4 regions of the Neobacillus phoenicis genome follow, and region 4 is predicted to be linked to each of the others. Evidence: riboswitches for the same ligand, from Rfam matches in the RefSeq annotation. Region 4 holds a riboswitch; each other region holds the start of a gene.
What was found. Region 4 has a riboswitch for cyclic di-GMP ahead of AA0X95_RS08295 (hypothetical protein). Riboswitches for the same ligand answer to the same signal wherever they lie in the genome.

Region 1 (4,344 bases), 2.1 Mb from region 4:
AAAAATCGATCGAAAATGTGGAATATATGATTGAACAAATAAAAGAAAAATTAAAGGTATTGAACCTTGGGGCTATTAAACCTTCTCACTTTGATGAAGAAATGTACGAAGAATTAAAAGAAATTTATGAAATGGTTCTAAAAAAGAACTCTTTCAGTCCTAATGAAATGCAGGCATTAGTTGAAGAATTAGGTAGTCTGAGAAAAAACAAATAAATAAAATGAGGTTGACTCCAAGGAGTCAACCTCATTTTATTTTTGCTCTGTTAAGATAATAGGGCCATCCTTAGTAACGGCAAGTGTATGCTCATATTGTGCTGAATATTTTCCGTCTACAGTTCTTGCGGTCCAGCCATTCGTATCCATCTTCGTTTGATATTGACCGATATTCACCATTGGCTCAATCGTAAAGACCATTCCTTCTTTAATCCTGGCCCCTTTTCCTGGCAGCCCGTAATGAGGAACATCCGGTTTCTCATGAATCACAGCCCCAATGCCATGTCCAATAAAGTCCCTAACAACCGATAATCCTTCACTTTCCACATAGGTTTGAATCGCATGCCCAATATCACCGATTCGATTGCCGACAACGGCCTGCTCAATTCCTTTATATAGTGCTTCCTTTGTCACTTTTAATAAATGCTCTGTTTCCTTAGAGACATTTCCTACTGCATAAGACCACGCAGAGTCCGCTAAGGCACCATTATAATTTACGACCATATCGATGGTAACAATATCTCCTTCTTTTAATGGCTCTTTTCTTGGAAAGCCATGGCATATTTCATCATTGATACTTGCACATGTTGCATATTCATAGCCTTTGTATCCTTTTTGCTCTGGGGTTGCCTTGTGTTCGGTTAAGAATTTATTGACAAACTGGTCAATTTCCCAAGTAGTTACTCCTGGCTTAATTAATTTAGCAATTTCCTTATGACAGGCCGCAAGGATTTCTCCAGCCTTTTTCATCGCTTTAATTTCACGTGGTGATTTCAGGACAATCATTCTTTTCCCTGCCTTTTTGATTATTTTTATGTATAGTAAGCTTTACAGTAAGTAAAAGAAGTTTAAGATACATTCTCATTTGGAAACACTATTAATATTAACTCGAATCCGTCATTTTTTCAAAAGAACTTCTTACCCGTGGGTTTTTCAAGATGACCATTTTATAATATTCACTATTTTGTCATATTCCTTCGTTCTTAATATGGTACTTTTTCATTCTTTTTGATAGAATTAACGTATAAATATGTTTAATAGGTGTGTGAATGGAATGATTGGTGATCGCGTAAAAAAATTTCGCTTAGAAAAGAAGATGTCTCTTTCAGAACTTGCAGAGCAAGCTGGGGTCGCTAAGTCTTATTTAAGCTCTCTGGAGAGAAACCTGCAAAAAAATCCATCTATACAATTTCTCGAAAAAATTGCTGCCGTTTTAAATCTACCCGTCGAACATTTAATTCATGAACAAATTAACAAGGATGATTTAGACAGTGAATGGATGAACTTAGTTAAAGAAGCTATGGGTTCTGGGGTTTCAAAAGAGCAATTTCGTGACTTTCTAGAATTTAATAAGTGGAGAATAAATCAAAATAATAGTAATGATTAATTTTATTCTATAAAGAAGAAAAGCATTCTACAAAAGAAACCTCTTTTAGTAGAATGCTTTTTTAAATATGTAACAAGTTAGTTCTTTTGAACTTCTTGGTGGAGGAAATCACGAACATCTGTAATAGATAAGCCAAGTTCTTTTGCTTCTAAAATTAGCGCCATCCATTCCTGATCAATTACATCCACGTCTCTCTCTGCAATAATCATTTTTTCTCCCCCTAAAATACACATAGTATTCCAGGTAACCCGGCCATCATAGCAAGAAAGGCCTGCCTTAGATCCTCGGCTTTGCGTCCCTACTTTTCAACAGGTTTGCCTTTTTCTGTTTATTCTACAACTTAAGTATTGCATTCTTCCATTTTTATATTATTTATCTAGGTATAAATACTTAATACTAAATGATATGTTCATTATATCTAGTCCTTTTATATTAGGTTGTTGTTTTTTGTCTTTTTTTTATAATTTTCAAACTACTTTTATACACAAATTATCCTATTTTTCTACAAAAACTCCCTTTTCCCTCCACTTTCAGTAAAAGAAATTAAAAAAAGAAGGATATTAGGTCAAATCCTCCCTTTAAAATAGTATATTATTTGCCGCCTTTTACTGCTGCAATACGAGCACCTATTTTGGCATTATGTTTTACCAGTGCAATATTTGCTTCTAAACTTGACCCTGCTGTTAGCTCTTTTACCCTGCTTAAGAGGAAAGGTGTGACCTCTTTACCATGAATCCCTTTACTTTTTGCCTCGTTTAAAGCAATCTCTATAACATTATTAATTAAAGCTTCATCCATTGCATAGGGTTCTGGAATGGGGTTGGCAATGACGATTCCACCTTCTAAACCTAAATCCCATTTAGTCTTCATTAATGCTGAGGCTTCCTCTGGTGAATCCACTCGGAAATTTACTTTATAAGGGCTTGTTCTCGTATAAAAAGCTGGCAGAATCTCTGTTTGATAACCAACGACGGGCACTCCGTTGGTTTCTAAATACTCCAATGTTAAGCCTAAATCAAGAATTGATTTTGCTCCAGCACAAACGACTGCTACATTTGTTTTTGCTAATTCCTGCAAGTCGGCGGAAATATCCATTGTTACTTCTGCGCCGCGGTGAACACCGCCAATACCACCTGTCACAAACACGTTAATTCCACCCATTTGTGCACAAATCATGGTCGCTGCAACCGTTGTGGCCCCGTGTTTTTGTGTTGCGATTATGTAGGGAAGATCCCGCCTGCTAGCTTTCATGATCTCCTTACTAGTGCCTAAGAATTCTAATTCCTCATCAGATAAACCGATTTTGATTTTCCCATTAATGATGGCAATAGTTGCTGGTACAGCGCCATTCTGCCTGATAATTTCTTCTACTTCTCTTGCAGTCTCTATATTCTGAGGGTACGGCATTCCATGTGAAATAATCGTCGATTCAAGTGCAACAATTGGCTTCCCTTCTCTTTTTGCTTCAAGTACTTCCTCTGAAAAGGACAGGTATGCTTGGTTCATCGTTTGGTGACCCCTTTACTAAAGTATTTCTGGTAGGTTTCAAGTAAGGATTGCTGGTTTAATTCGGGATTTACCGTTTCATTTGAATGAATGGTTATCAATGAGCATGAAAGACCAATTTTACAAGAATCTTCGGTACTCAAACCCTTAAGATATCCAAATATAATTCCGGCAATGAGAGAATCGCCTGCCCCAGTTACATCCACAATAGGAACAGTTGGAGGTATTAACGCTCCCGCTTCGCCATCCTTTGTATAATAAATTAATCCCTTCTCACCTCGGGTAATAACTACTTTCTCCACACCTTTTTTCATAATGACTTCAGCTGCTTGGTAGAAGTCTCCTTCTGATCTTATTTCTAGGTTGGATAACGCCTCTGCTTCTTTATGGTTGGCTACAAGCCAGGTTACACCTTCAAGGGATGCTGGGAGCTTTTCTGTTTTAGGAGCGGAAACTGTAGCAATACAAATAGGTTTGTTGAAGTTTTTACAGTCAGTAATTACTTGTTGAATGATGTTTTTTGGAAAGTTTGTATCTAATAAAATCATTTTTGACTGTTCTATATGCATCCATATCTCTTCAAAAATGGTATCTTTCACTTCATCATAAATAGCCATATCGGCTAGTGCGATTTCCATTTCACCTAATGGATCAAGTACGGCAGTATAAGTGCCAGTAGATTTTCCTTGTATGATTTGTGTAGGGCATACTTCTACAAAATGTTTAGTGTTTTCTAGGAGCCATTCCCCTTCAGGATCTGAGCCAACATATGCAAACAGAGATGCTTTTAGACCTATTCGGCCTGAGTTTTCTGCAATATTTCTTGCGACTCCTCCCCGTGACATGGAGCTTATGGCTGGGTTTGATGTTCCATACTTCAACTGTTTAATCGCCTGAATTTTACGGTCTACATTCGCTCCACCAATACAGAGAATATCAAAAATGATTGCTTCCTCTTTGTTCATTGTTAGCATCCACTCCTTAAGATCCTTTGTTAAGCAAGTCAAAATTTCAAAATATTCCCTACTCATATAACTATTACGATACGTATCTTGAAAATCCTGTTATAAAAATAGAAAAACATTTTGCTATTTGAATACACTGCTTAGCAACAAGGATTTATGTTAATAAAATTTGTCTAAAATGTGACAGATAACATATAATATAAACAACATATAAATATACTAAATATTATTAATATTCAAAATAAAGGTCGGTGTTTAATGCTATGACTGT
Region 2 (4,344 bases), 2.4 Mb from region 4:
TATGCGGGGATCATTGTCCTTGTTCTTGATCTTCCTCTCTAGGAACAGGAAGAAGCTGTCTGAAATGCTTTACCCGGACCTCCATCGAAACATGCTGACTATTACCTACGTGTAACAGGGAGGAAGATGAAATTGCGATGATATCAATGTTATGAACCTTAATAACTGGATTTAAGTGATGCTGAGAGAATGAGAAGTACTCGTTAATTGATTCGAAAGGAATTGGTTCGGAAAAGACAGGATAGGAAATAAGATCCCCTTCATTCCCATAAAACTGTTCTGCTTCCCTTTGTACAGCGAGTGCTTTAGAAAATCCATTAATAATACAGGAATCTCCTAGCTGGAGGATAGAAGCAAACGAAACGATGTCTATATTGATTGCATCTACACATGATGTTCTTGTAAGCATGATCAAGTCACGTCCGATTGCAGCGGTACAAAAGGTCCAATGATTAAAGATTCAGGTGGGGTATCAAAAGTCGAGGCTAATTGAATCGATTCCGTATCGCCTACCAAGACTAATGATGAGCTGGCAACCCCAATAATTTTTATATTTTGGACGTTAAGCTTCTCGATTATAGACTTCAAAGTTCATTCTGCTTTCATCCCTTTCACGTGTTCTGGCAGGTTCTTGAAGAAAATAGCCACACCATTTTTTATCTCCTGCTTAATCGATTCGATAATTATGTCATCTATATTTTCATTCTCCGCTGAACGGTTATTTTGTAAATTCATTTTTAAATGTTGTTCGACTCTGTTAGGTAACTGTTTAGTAATATCCTGCTTGATAAAGGATAAGTAGGCGTCATTTGGTGGGACCTCTAATTCTCTTTGGGTGTATTCAACTATTGAAGGTAAATCTGTTTCAAGATATCGGTAAATGGCTTCTTCAATTTTCATAGATCTCTGCATTTGATCTTTTGGTGGTGGAGGAACGTTTAATGATTGATTTTGTACCGCAAAGTCTTCAATTTCAGACAAATCGGAAGGATTAAGGCCGATGTTTAAGGTTCCTTCAAGAGTTTCTACCTTCAATTGATCAAATTTATATTCAATTTTATCGACTCGAATAGGCTGCTTCTCCTTTATTTGCTTCATTTCTTCTTGCATTTTTTGAACGGTAGCCTCCAAGGTAACGATCCTCTTTTCCTGTGCTTGAATATACATTTGCAGCCATTGAAGATATTGAGAATAATCCTGATACATGATATCACCTCACAATAGATAGTCTCGAAGAACCCAAAAGAAACGGAAAGGATTATTTGTCTGTGTTTTCATGTTTTCTAACAGCTGCCTGTAATGGAACGGCTGGTGTACCTACTAAACTTCCTATAGCTTTTATTGGCTTAGGTGCTGGAGCTGTAAATCCACCGGTATTATATAGATATGCTGAAGGTTTTATCATTCCAGCACTTCCAATTTGCATAACAGATGAATTGGAAATACTTCCAATTCTTATAAAACTAATTTGAATTGACTGCTGAATATAGTAATTCATTTTAGACCACCCATTTATTATGCGTTGAGGGTAATTGGTTGATCGATTCCATCTTGGTCTGATGTATTTGTAGAACTCATGTTGTTGTTTAGACGTAAACTCTCCCCTGTATTAAAGGAACCAGCTCCAGAGAAAGTTTTGGCAGTAGAAAATGGCATAATTTTATACACATCACCAATATGGAAAACTGAACTGCTTCCAAGGGTAATAACCTGTGCAACTCCAACGATGGCTGGCATGATCAACATCCTTTTTATTGGTATCTATAAATTATATGTATGGGCGATTGTATGGTGAATGATTCGCCTAAATAAATTGGCAAGGGAGGTAAATTGAGGATTATATACGAATTTTATGTCGATTTTATAAGGGTATAAGTCGAAAATAGGTATAATTACCTAGTGTTTTCGACTAAAAATAGTATTTTAGTAGGATGCTCTCTGAGGGAAAAAAGTTCTATTATGTGATTAAGAGATCAGTCGGACAAACAAACACTGATTCTCGATAAAGGCAAAACTGATGAAAATCAGTGACGCAAAGCTAAAGGGGCTAAGGTGCTTTTGCACTACGCCAGCCAGTTACCGAAAGAACAGGGTGTTTCATATTAGTACTACTATTTACTCATAGGTTTCCTATGTCTATTTAGTCAGTCTATTTTACTAACCCCCCTTTCGGTAAAGGCGGGGTTATTTCTTTTATTCGGAGGTGAAATACGTGAAAGTCGTGAATCTGTCAAACGGAGCGGAACTGGCAAACAATCTATCAACAGCTGATACCTTTTTTAAAAGATTAAAAGGGCTGATGTTTTCGAAAAGTTTACCAGCAGGACACGGCTTGTTAATTCGACCCTGCCAATCCATTCACACATTCTTCATGAATTATTCCATCGATGTCCTTTACTTAAGTGAAGATTTTGAAATTGTAGGCCTGGACGAAACGGTAAAGCCTGCAACAGTAGGAAAGTATCACAAAAGAGCAAAGTCAGTATTAGAATTGCCAGCAGGCATGATTCAAAAAACAGAAACAAAAATTGGAAACTATTTAACTATAAATTGAAAAGGGGTTTTTACAAATGATGAAAAAAATGAAAGCTTTATTTACTGAAGAACAAGGACAAGGTATGACTGAGTATGGGTTAGTTTTAGGACTAATTGCGGTTGGCGCTGTAGCAGTACTATTAATAATGAAAGATCAAGTTGTTAAGTTATTTACGGATGCTAAGGACGCTTTAATTGAGGCTGGTGCAGGCGGAGAAGGTTGATTAATAGTTAATAATCTAGAAACTGAATTTCTAATACAGCCTTGCGTGCGAAACAAACGTGAGGCTGTTTTTCTTTAAACATAAATTAAGCGCTGTACTTTAACTTCTATAAGGAAAGGAGAGGAGTTTATGTGTGGAGTACCTATTTATTAATTATTCTCTTAATCATATGTGTAATTACCGACTTAAAGGAACGAAAAATATATAATAAGGTCTTATTTCCCTTTTTGATAATAGCATGGATTGTTCACGCCATTACCGGTGGGTGGCATGGCTTAGCAGAGGCGCTCCTTGGTACGGTAGTTGGTTTGTGGATTTTATTAATCCCTTATCTCCTTGGAGGAATGGGGGCGGGAGATGTAAAACTCCTTGCAGTAATTGGCGGTTTAAAAGGTATCAGTTTTGTATTAATGGCATCAATATACATGGCATTGGCAGGAGGGATTATGGCCATCCTATTTATTTTTTATCGTAAAGGATTTTTAAAGAAAATATTGTACCTAATGCATGGTCTGCGGCATGGGATGAGACTTTCCTTACTCGAGGAGAATGATTCGGTCAAAACCACTCTTCCTTACGGGGTAGCCATCGCTGCAGGGGCCATCTTTCAAGCTTACTTTCCTGGAGTCATTTCTTTATGAAAAAGGATGAGCGTGGCCAATCTTTGGTGGAAACAGCGCTAATTATTCCTATTTTTCTATTGATTCTGGTAGGAATCTTAGATTTCGGTAGAGTGATTTATTCCTATGCGCACTTGCAAATGGCTGCGCAGGAAACGGTTAGGCTAGGTGGTCTAGGTAAGAAGGATGCTGATATTTCAACTTTCGCCCACCAATACGTGCATTTAGGGGACCAGACAAAATTACAGGTGAATATTACTCCAGCGGATACAGTCAGGCGTTCGGGAGACTATGTAACAGTAAAGCTAACGTATCCGATGAACTTTTTGACACCTTTGATTTCTAAGTTCTTCCCCTCTAATTTTGCCATCGAAACAAGTTCAACGATTCGCGTAGAGTGAGGGATAAAAATGCGAAAATTTTTTATTAGATTCCTAAAGGATGAAAAAGGGAATGTCCTCATCCTGGGTGCAATTTCGCTAATGACAATTCTATCCATGGCAGGTCTGGCGATAGATGGAAGCCTAATGTATATGGAAAAAGCGAAGTTACAAAAGGTTGCAAATGCAGCCGTTCTTTCAGGTGCACAGGAGCTGCCGAATACGGAACAAAAGGTCACTAGTACAGTTCAATACATTTTAGACTCTCATAAATCTTCTAGTACGTTATCAAATCTAGATATTAACATGGGGAGTAAAGTTACCATACACTTAACGAAAACAGTAAACCTAACGTTTATGAAAATATTTGGTCTTGATAAAACAGACGTTACAGCCAGAGCTACGGCAGGTTTGGGAGCAATTGGAAAAGCAGTAGGTGCCGCTCCATTAGGGATCGACGAGAGTGTGATTCTGGAATATAACAAAACTTACCAATTGAAAGTTGATTCTTCAGGAGTTTCATCAGGGAATTTTGGCATCTTGGCACTTAGTGGACCAGGAGCAAAAACCTATGAACAAAATTTG
Region 3 (4,344 bases), 1.9 Mb from region 4:
TCGACCATCTTCCGGCGATATGGTTCCCATTTTCCATTAACAAATTTCCCTCTAGTTGATTCAGCATTCGCGATATTGGAAGATACTACATCCATTCGTAAGCGCTGAGCGGTTAAGGCTGAGGCACTAATATTTAACGAATCAAACATATTCCCTAACTCCTTCCTTTAATCGCAATGGATAATTGTTGAAACTCACTATTTACTTGCTCTGTAAGAGTATAGTACCAAAGTGAGTTTTTTCCCATACGGGTCATTTCCTCATCGATATCTACGTTGTTACCGTTATTTTGCATAATTGAACCTGTATTCTCCACTATGTTTGCTGAAGGGATCAAAGATGGAGTCCCTATGACCATATGCCGAGAGTCCGTTCGGTTTCCAGAAAAGTTTGTTTGATTGGTTAAGTGTTTTTTTAAGATATCCTCAAACACTACTTGTTTTGATTTATAACCTGGTGTTTCTGAATTTGAAATGTTATTTGAAATTACTTGTTGTCGTAAACTGGAAGCGTCTAGCGCTTTTTGCAGGAGGCTAATATTGTTCAAAATAGTCCCCCTCCTTTCCATCTTTAAAACTTTGACATATTTCGATATTTATCAACAAATTCAATATGTCCATTCATCAATATACTATATAAAAGGTGTATTAATCTACATATTTTTACATAGTTTATTATGGTAAGAGAATTTTTTGTGAATTATCAGGCTTTTAGTTCCCCAAAAAATTTACTGACACCAGAAACCCAATGATTGTTAAGGTTCGTTGGATCATTCGCCGCACCCACTGGAGCATATTTTGCTGCAATTTTGGTTATATTTGATAGGCCCATTCCTAAATAATTTTTACTTATATTACGAGCCATATCCATAATACTTTCCTCAATGGAGGTATAGGATCTTAATCCGTTTTTCCCCATCATTCCAGCTATATTATTCTTTACATATGCTGCTTTTGAGGTCCCATTTCCTGTTTCGTGCTTTGCAATAGCCACTAATAAGGCGGGGTCCACATTATATCTTTGTCCAGCTTGAAGGAAGGCATTCCCCATTCCTTTTAATTTCCCACCAAGTACCTGATTTATTTTTTCTGCACTAATGGAGCTAAAACGTAATGGCTCGTCTGAATTTGGTGTCAGATGATCCATTTCTACATTTGGAAAATCATTGTTAAAGGACATATTTTCTATTAAGGAATTGAAAGTGGGCTGAATAGTAGATGGAACCTCATTTTGCATTAACTCACTTAAAACAGATGTAAACAGATTAGTGAATTCAGAATTAGAATTTCCCATTTTTGAATTTAATTTTTCATTACGAACTAATGTATTTGTTAGCATGGTTTTTGTAAACCAATCATCACCTATTTTCAATGGTAGGCTCCTTTCTTCTAATAATTATTAAGTTTTGGCAACACAGAAAAGATGCGTGACTACGGTTTAGTATACGTGGTCACGCACCATTAAGCAGCCATTTCTCATTTTCATGATTTCACTTTGTAGAATTTTCAAACATTTTAAATTAGATGGCACCTTCTAACATTCTGCTTACATCACCTAAACACTCTTCCGATAACATAGAAATACATGTTAGTTGGCCATTTTCAATTTTGCCTTCAACTAGAACAATATGGTTGGTCTCCATTTCTTGTTTGAGCGCAAGAATCTGCTTTCCCATGTAAACTACATTCTTCACTATATAGTAAGTACAATTCATTGGATAACCAAGCGTTATTCTAACGGGTCTCTTGAAAAAGGGCTTTTTCTTTTTAAATTCCATTAAGTCTAAAATCTTACGGTTGACTTGTTCGTCTGCTTTTACTTGTTGTAGGAACATTTTTTTCCTCTCCTTTAACCAGTTGTTAAAGAGTATAAAAATAACCCCGCCTTATCGAAGGGGGGTTAACAGACAGAAAATACCTTTGTAAGTATAGAAGTCCTATACTTATGTAGACATTTAATACCTAGGAAAAACACCCTATCTTTAGGCAGCTGGCTGGCATAGTATTTTTCTCCTTAGCCCCTATAGCTTTGCGCCACTGATTTTCATCAGCTTTGCCTTGAATGAGATTCAATGCTTTTTTAAACTAAAGGAATCTCTAATCAAATAATAGAATGTTTTAACAATATCGAATATCCGACTATTTACCCATTTTTGTCGAATAGACTAGGTAAATAGAACTAAAGTATAGATAATTTCGTTGAGAAATCATGGATTATGTCATAAATTGTCATTTTACGTACTAAAATATAGTAACAAATAACTTGATCACCTTTTTGAATCTAAAAATACTCCATTGGTTTGTGTAATAAACGGCCTATATTGTTGAGAAACCTGTTTTTGCTTCTTTAGTTGATTTAAAAGAACCTGGGTTTCTGTTAACTTCTTTTGTAGTAATGGTGCTATGAGTTGATCTAAACTATGTGTGTTCTTTAACCATTGTTGTTCTTGTGATGAATAGATGTAATTCTTTTCCTTTACCTTCCATTCGTCAACTTTACTCATCAACGAATTCCGTTTATCCGTTAGCTTTTCAAATTCCTCAAAATCATCTTCATTTAAAGAGTGTTTCATTTTTACTGTCAATTCATAAATACCTTTCAGTAATTCCTCCATTATCCTTCCAGTCCTTAGCTTTTAGTTTTGATTTGTTTCATTGCTGTAGACCAGGTTTCTGATAATTCCAAGGCAAACCCTTCTACTTCTTCTAGTATTGCCGAATTTTTATTTAGATTTGCTTCAATTAAACGAGACTTCATATAATCATACATGGTAAGCAAGGGATCGGATACAGTATATCCCTTTTTTAAAGTAATCATTAATTCACTTAGAATATCTTGTGCTCGTAAATTATAGCCGTGACTTTCTTCCATGTTTTTATTCTCTAATGACTTCTTAGATAAACGGATGAATTTCACCAATCCCTGGTACAACATGAGTGTTAGATCCTCTGGCTTTGAGGTAGTAACAGCTTGTTTTTGATAGGTTTGATATGGATTATTTAAAACCATGATAGATTTCTCCTTTTAATTTCGTTTCCTGTTATTAATATATTATCGGAAACATTTTTTTAAAGTTAAGTAGAAAAAATAAAAAGATAATCCAATGACATGGATTACCTTTATTGATTTTTTTAACTGCCTACCTGAAGGACGATTCCAAATCCATCAATAATGTAGTTAAGTCTTTGATTATAGGATTTTAGATTTTGAATTTTTGCTGCATCTCCTAACTTATTAAATGCAGTAATTTCCTTCGCTAGCTTTGAGACTTCCAGTTGTAATTCGTCGTTACGTTTCTTTTCTTGTCTTAATTTTTCCTGAAGAACTGCTTTTTCATGATTAATAGTTGATTTCATCGTCTCTACTTCTTGGACCGCTTCCTGGTTTTGAAGAGCCATATTAGTCAGTTGATATAATCCTCTTAACATTTCATTTAAATTCAGATCTGGCAGTTGCTGGACATTCGTAATGAGTCCTGACAATATATCCAATAGGTCACTGTCTTGGGAAGTTTTCGATTGAACAGCTGTAGACGCTGGGGCTCTTTCTTTCATATTCTCAACCGCTACCACAGGTACATCGGTTTGATTAATTGTTGTAAATTGGTAAGTCTTTTGACTAGATTCTTGTTTTTTATCCTCCGATTTTAGTAACGTATAATATTTATAGTTAACTGATTGATACCCGCGATTTAATAAGTGTGCAGCCTCTTCTAATATATCTGTAATATTTAGTGCGCCTTCATCTTGTCGATCTTTAATATAATGAAAAAGGAGTTCAATTTCATTTTTCGTCCATTTACGATTCACTTTTTTTGATTCTTTGTCATTTTGACTACCATTTTCCTTACTCTTCATGCTTACTATCATCAAATTGTTATAATAAAAAACTAATGTTCCATAACTCAAATTGTTTTTATTCTCCAACTCATGAATGAAAGCCTCTTCTGATTGTCCTATTTCCCGATCGACTAGTGCCTCTTTTAGCTCAAATAAAGCGGATTTTAAACTCATAAGAATACCTCCTACATGGTTATTTGAAATGAACGTATTGGTACAAAAGCAATATTATCCTAAAAGACAAAAAGCATCAAAATAATTTGTTTTTCCAAACGCACTTCATAAAAGGTGTATTTACTATATGTATTCGCTCTTATGAATTTTTTATGGGTGTCAATCAAATAAAAAAAGATCATTACTAACATTTACATGAACATGTTAATTATACAAAATTTGTAATTATCTGCAAATAATTTTTACATTAATGCGAATCATTTAAAAGCCCTCTTTCAAAAAGAGGGCCAGGATTATATAAATAATAGCTTATCAAACTTATTTTGATTAT
Region 4 (4,344 bases):
ATTCTCAAGGAAAAGCGATTATTAATTCAATAAATCTTGAGGATGGCGAGGAACGCTTTGAAGCGATTATTCCTTTGATTCATCGTTACGGTGCAGCTGTTGTTGTCGGTACCATCGATGAGGAAGGTATGGGAGTTACTGCCGAGCGCAAGCTTGAGATTGCTAAACAATCTCATGATTTGTTGGTAAACAAATATGGACTCAAACCACAGGATTTGATATTTGACCCATTAGTTTTTCCTGTAGGTACTGGTGATGAGCAATATATTGGTTCGGCTAAAGCTACTGTGGAAGGTATTAGGTTAATCAAGGAGCAGCTTCCAGGAGTACAAACGATTCTTGGGATTAGTAATGTGTCGTTTGGATTGCCACCTGTTGGCAGAGAAATTTTGAATTCGGTATTCCTTTACCACTGTACACAGGCTGGTTTGGATTACGCCATTGTGAATACGGAAAAGTTGGAGCGCTTTGCCTCCATTTCTAAGGAAGAAGTTACATTAGCGGAGGATTTGTTATTTAAAACAACTGATGAGACTTTAGCTGTTTTTACGGAGTTTTACCGTGGTAAAAAGAAAGAGGCGAAGAGCACGGTTCCAAACATGACTTTAGAAGAGCGTCTCGCTTATTATGTTGTGGAGGGCACGAAAGAAGGATTATTACCAGATTTGGATTTGGCGCTGGAAAGCTATCCTGCCCCGCTTGATATCATTAATGGACCGTTAATGGATGGCATGAAAGAAGTTGGGCGACTTTTTAATGATAACCAATTAATTGTTGCTGAGGTTTTACAGAGTGCAGAAGTGATGAAGGCCGCGGTATCGCATTTAGAGCCGCATATGGAAAAAGGAGATGTATCTGCGACAAAAGGCAAAGTTATTTTAGCGACTGTAAAAGGTGATGTCCATGATATTGGTAAAAACCTTGTAGACATTATACTGAGCAATAATGGTTATGATGTGATAGACCTCGGGATTAAAGTGAATCCAACCGATTTAGTTCAAGCTATTCTTAGGGAAAAACCAGATATGGTTGGATTATCCGGTTTACTGGTTAAATCTGCACAGCAAATGGTGTTAACGGCACAGGATATGAAAGATGCTGGCATTTCACTCCCTATCTTAGTCGGCGGTGCTGCTCTATCTCGTAAGTTTACCGATACGAAGATTGCTAAGGAATATGATGGACTTGTTTTGTATGCGAAGGATGCGATGAATGGATTATCACTGGCAAACCAACTGCAAAACCCAGAGGAACACCAAAAGCTGTTGGATGAGAAGGCGGAAAAGCTGGCTGCATTAGAGGTACCAAGAGAGTTACCTGTCCGCTCTACAGGATCTGTTGCAGTGAAAGTGAAGCCGGCTATATCCACAGAGGCACCAGTCTTTACGCCACTGGATACAAAAAGGCATGTTTTAAAAACTTATTCGCTTTCCCATATTGAGCCATACATCAATATGCAAATGCTTATTGGGCATCATCTTGGTGTAAAGGGGAAAATCGCGAACCTGCTTGCTGAAAAAGATGAAAAGGCTGTAAAAGTTAAGGAGGTTGTGGACCAACTGCTTTCAGATGCAACCCGTGAAAATTGGATTACACCGAATGCCGTATATCAGTTTTTCCCGGCACAGGCGGATGGAAACAAGATCTATATTTATAATCCTGAAAATCATGATCAAATTATTGAAACATTTGATTTCCCACGTCAGGATTCCGCACCACATCTTTGTTTAGCGGATTTCTTAAAATCTGTTGACAGTGGTGTGATGGATTATGTTGGCTTCTTTACCGTAACGGCAGGTAGAGGGATTCGAGAAAAAGCGGATGAATTCAAGGCGGACGGTCGTTTCCTTGAGAGCCATGCTCTCCAATCATTAGCACTCGAGACTGCAGAAGGCTTTGCTGAATTAATCCACCGTCAAATGCGTGACCGCTGGGGCTTCCCGGATCCTCTTGATTTTTCCATGCAGGACCGCTTTGCTGCTAAATACCAAGGACAACGATTCTCCTTCGGTTATCCAGCCTGTCCTGATTTAGAGGATCAGAAAAAGTTATTTAAATTAATTCAGCCTGAAGAAATTGGAATTCAATTAACAGATGGTTGCATGATGGAACCGGAAGCTTCTGTTTCTGCAATGGTTTTTGCCCATCCAGAAGCAAGATATTTTAATGTGTTAAGATAAGCATCTCCATGTAAAAAGAGTGACTATTTTATAGTCACTCTTTTTAACATATGGTTCATCATTACACAGCCTGATATTTATGTAGGAATCTTTGACTTGCAAGATTTAGATTATGTATGCACTCTTTTTTAATACGCTCATCACAAATAAAATCATTCATTAATTCGTCTTTCATTTCAGAGTAAATTTCCATCACTTGTTCACGTGACAAATGAACAGAGCGTTCCTTTTTTGCAAACCTCGTGATTTCCTTCTCAAAATATTCAATAGAACCAAAAAACATCTTCAATTTCCCACCCATCCCTTTATGTTTATTTTCCAACAAATAAAAAGCCTCCAAAAAGAGGTGGACTAACAAACCGTAATGCCGTAGAAGTTTTATTTAAACATTAGATTCTGTTCTTTTTGGCAACCCGACTATCATAGTCATATGACCTTAGACTCGTGGCTTTGCGTCCTTTTTTTTTCAAAAAGTTTGCCTTTTTCACTTTATACCTTAATAGTAAAATCTAACTAGGAACAATTCAACGTTTTTCGTCAATTTTTTACAAAAAAATTGATTTTTTTAACAAATTATGAGTATTTATGCCCCTGTGTACATTTCTTGACATTTAATAATAAATACACTATAGTTACCTAGGTAACTAATTATTTGAAGTATCGGAGTGCATTTATGATAACCCACGAATTATTCCATACTCTTCACCAGCTTTCACGCCATCTCACCAATAAACTCAATGAAGCTTTATCGCCAATGGGCTTGTACGGTTCGCAATGGGCCGTTATTTTTGTTTTAAAAACCAAAGGATCGTTAACCCAACGAGAACTTTGTGATTATCTATTTGTTGAAGCACCTCCAATGACTAGAACCATACAGCGTCTCGTCAAACAAGGATATGTGAAGCAAGTTCAAGGTCAGGACAAACGGTCAAAGTATATCGAATTAACAGAAGAGGCATTGAAATTATATCCCGAATGGGAAAGTGTTGTGAACGAGGTCAACCAAACATTACTGAAGCATTTTCCACAAACATCTCAAGAGGAATTACTGTCACTGCAATCTAGCTGGTTAAAGCATCTTTTATAAAGGAGTGTGCATCACATCTATGAACAAACCCAAACTATGGACGAAGGATTTTATTAGTGTATCTTTAAGTAATTTTTTTCTTTTCTTAACTTTTTATATCCTGCTCGTCACGCTTCCCACCTATGCCTTGGATGAATTACATAGCAGTGCATCTGTCGCGGGATTAATGACGACCGTATTTTTACTATCCGCCATCATCTCACGTCCGCTTGCTGGACAGTGGCTCGAACGCGCGAGTAATAAGAAAGTGCTCTTATCGGCGCTCATTATTTTCTCTGCCGCCTCTCTTCTTTACTTTATCCCTAAAACAGTCGGCGGTTTTCTAGTTATTCGTCTGCTTCATGGTGTTGGTTTCGGTATGGCAACAACAGCAGTCGGAACCATTGTAGCTAATATTATTCCAGCTTCACGCAGGGGAGAAGGTATGGGATATTTCGTCATGTCAACGAATATGGCCATGGTTTTAGGACCATTTGTAGGATTAATGGCTATTCAACAATGGGGACCAAACACCCTATTTATTCTCAGCGTTATTGTTGCTTTCGGTTCTCTTATTACAGGACTAATTGTTAAATTGAATCATTCAGAGCAGCTTGATCAGCCAAAAGCAGCTTCTGCTTTTTCTTTTAAAAATCTTTTTGAGACATCTGCCATTCCTATTTCGATTGTTGGAAGCTTCCTAGCGATTGTCTATTCTGCCCTTCTTTCATTTGTTTCAATTTATGCAAATGAAATTCATTTGGCTAGTGTGTCTAGTCTCTTCTTTGTGGTCTATGCAATGGTTCTTTTACTATCTAGACCATTCACTGGAAAATGGCTCGATCTTTATGGACCAAACGTTATATCTTATCCTTCTATTTTGCTTTTCTCAATTGGGATGTTTGTCTTAAGCCAAAGCAGTGGTGCAGTCACATTCCTCATTTCAGCAGGTATGATTGGATTAGGATGGGGAACACTTTTTCCTACCTTCCAAACCATCGCTATCCAAGATGCGGAACCTCGAAAAAGAGGTTTAGCTACAGCGACCTTCTTATCTATCTATGATACAGGTATTGCTCTAGGCTCCTTCGTTGTAGG

Region 1: another riboswitch for cyclic di-GMP. It lies ahead of AA0X95_RS24825 (anti-repressor SinI family protein); the one in region 4 lies ahead of AA0X95_RS08295 (hypothetical protein).
Region 2: another riboswitch for cyclic di-GMP. It lies ahead of AA0X95_RS23340 (DUF192 domain-containing protein); the one in region 4 lies ahead of AA0X95_RS08295 (hypothetical protein).
Region 3: another riboswitch for cyclic di-GMP. It lies ahead of AA0X95_RS18365 (hypothetical protein); the one in region 4 lies ahead of AA0X95_RS08295 (hypothetical protein).

What each region holds. Positions count from the first base shown of each region.
Region 1 covers NZ_CP154847.1:4,851,391-4,855,734, forward strand. Annotated here, with positions in the region: gene AA0X95_RS24810 (DUF1128 domain-containing protein) at 1-215, shown strand, start outside; gene map (type I methionyl aminopeptidase) at 252-1,001, opposite strand; gene AA0X95_RS24820 (helix-turn-helix domain-containing protein) at 1,270-1,602, shown strand; gene AA0X95_RS24825 (anti-repressor SinI family protein) at 1,680-1,811, opposite strand; cyclic di-GMP riboswitch class I at 1,842-1,931, opposite strand; gene AA0X95_RS24830 (pseudouridine-5'-phosphate glycosidase) at 2,194-3,108, opposite strand; gene AA0X95_RS24835 (carbohydrate kinase family protein) at 3,105-4,073, opposite strand; gene AA0X95_RS24840 (hypothetical protein) at 4,337-4,344, shown strand, end outside.
Region 2 covers NZ_CP154847.1:4,552,751-4,557,094, reverse strand. Annotated here, with positions in the region: gene AA0X95_RS23365 (spore germination protein GerPE) at 11-409, opposite strand; partial or broken gene AA0X95_RS23360 (spore gernimation protein GerPD) at 412-595, opposite strand; gene gerPC (spore germination protein GerPC) at 592-1,206, opposite strand; gene AA0X95_RS23350 (spore germination protein GerPB) at 1,259-1,498, opposite strand; gene AA0X95_RS23345 (spore germination protein) at 1,516-1,737, opposite strand; cyclic di-GMP riboswitch class I at 1,998-2,084, shown strand; gene AA0X95_RS23340 (DUF192 domain-containing protein) at 2,213-2,554, shown strand; gene AA0X95_RS23335 (Flp family type IVb pilin) at 2,571-2,759, shown strand; gene AA0X95_RS23330 (prepilin peptidase) at 2,891-3,400, shown strand; gene AA0X95_RS23325 (TadE/TadG family type IV pilus assembly protein) at 3,397-3,780, shown strand; gene AA0X95_RS23320 (pilus assembly protein TadG-related protein) at 3,790-4,344, shown strand, end outside.
Region 3 covers NZ_CP154847.1:3,546,767-3,551,110, forward strand. Annotated here, with positions in the region: gene flgC (flagellar basal body rod protein FlgC) at 1-149, opposite strand, end outside; gene flgB (flagellar basal body rod protein FlgB) at 155-547, opposite strand; gene AA0X95_RS18360 (glucosaminidase domain-containing protein) at 703-1,371, opposite strand; gene AA0X95_RS18365 (hypothetical protein) at 1,520-1,834, opposite strand; cyclic di-GMP riboswitch class I at 1,982-2,067, opposite strand; gene AA0X95_RS18370 (flagellar protein FliT) at 2,267-2,614, opposite strand; gene fliS (flagellar export chaperone FliS) at 2,629-3,009, opposite strand; gene AA0X95_RS18380 (hypothetical protein) at 3,132-4,013, opposite strand; gene AA0X95_RS18385 (flagellar brake protein) at 4,341-4,344, opposite strand, start outside.
Region 4 covers NZ_CP154847.1:1,611,032-1,615,375, reverse strand. Annotated here, with positions in the region: gene metH (methionine synthase) at 1-2,180, shown strand, start outside; gene AA0X95_RS08295 (hypothetical protein) at 2,242-2,505, opposite strand; cyclic di-GMP riboswitch class I at 2,585-2,670, opposite strand; gene AA0X95_RS08290 (MarR family winged helix-turn-helix transcriptional regulator) at 2,854-3,267, shown strand; gene AA0X95_RS08285 (MFS transporter) at 3,287-4,344, shown strand, end outside.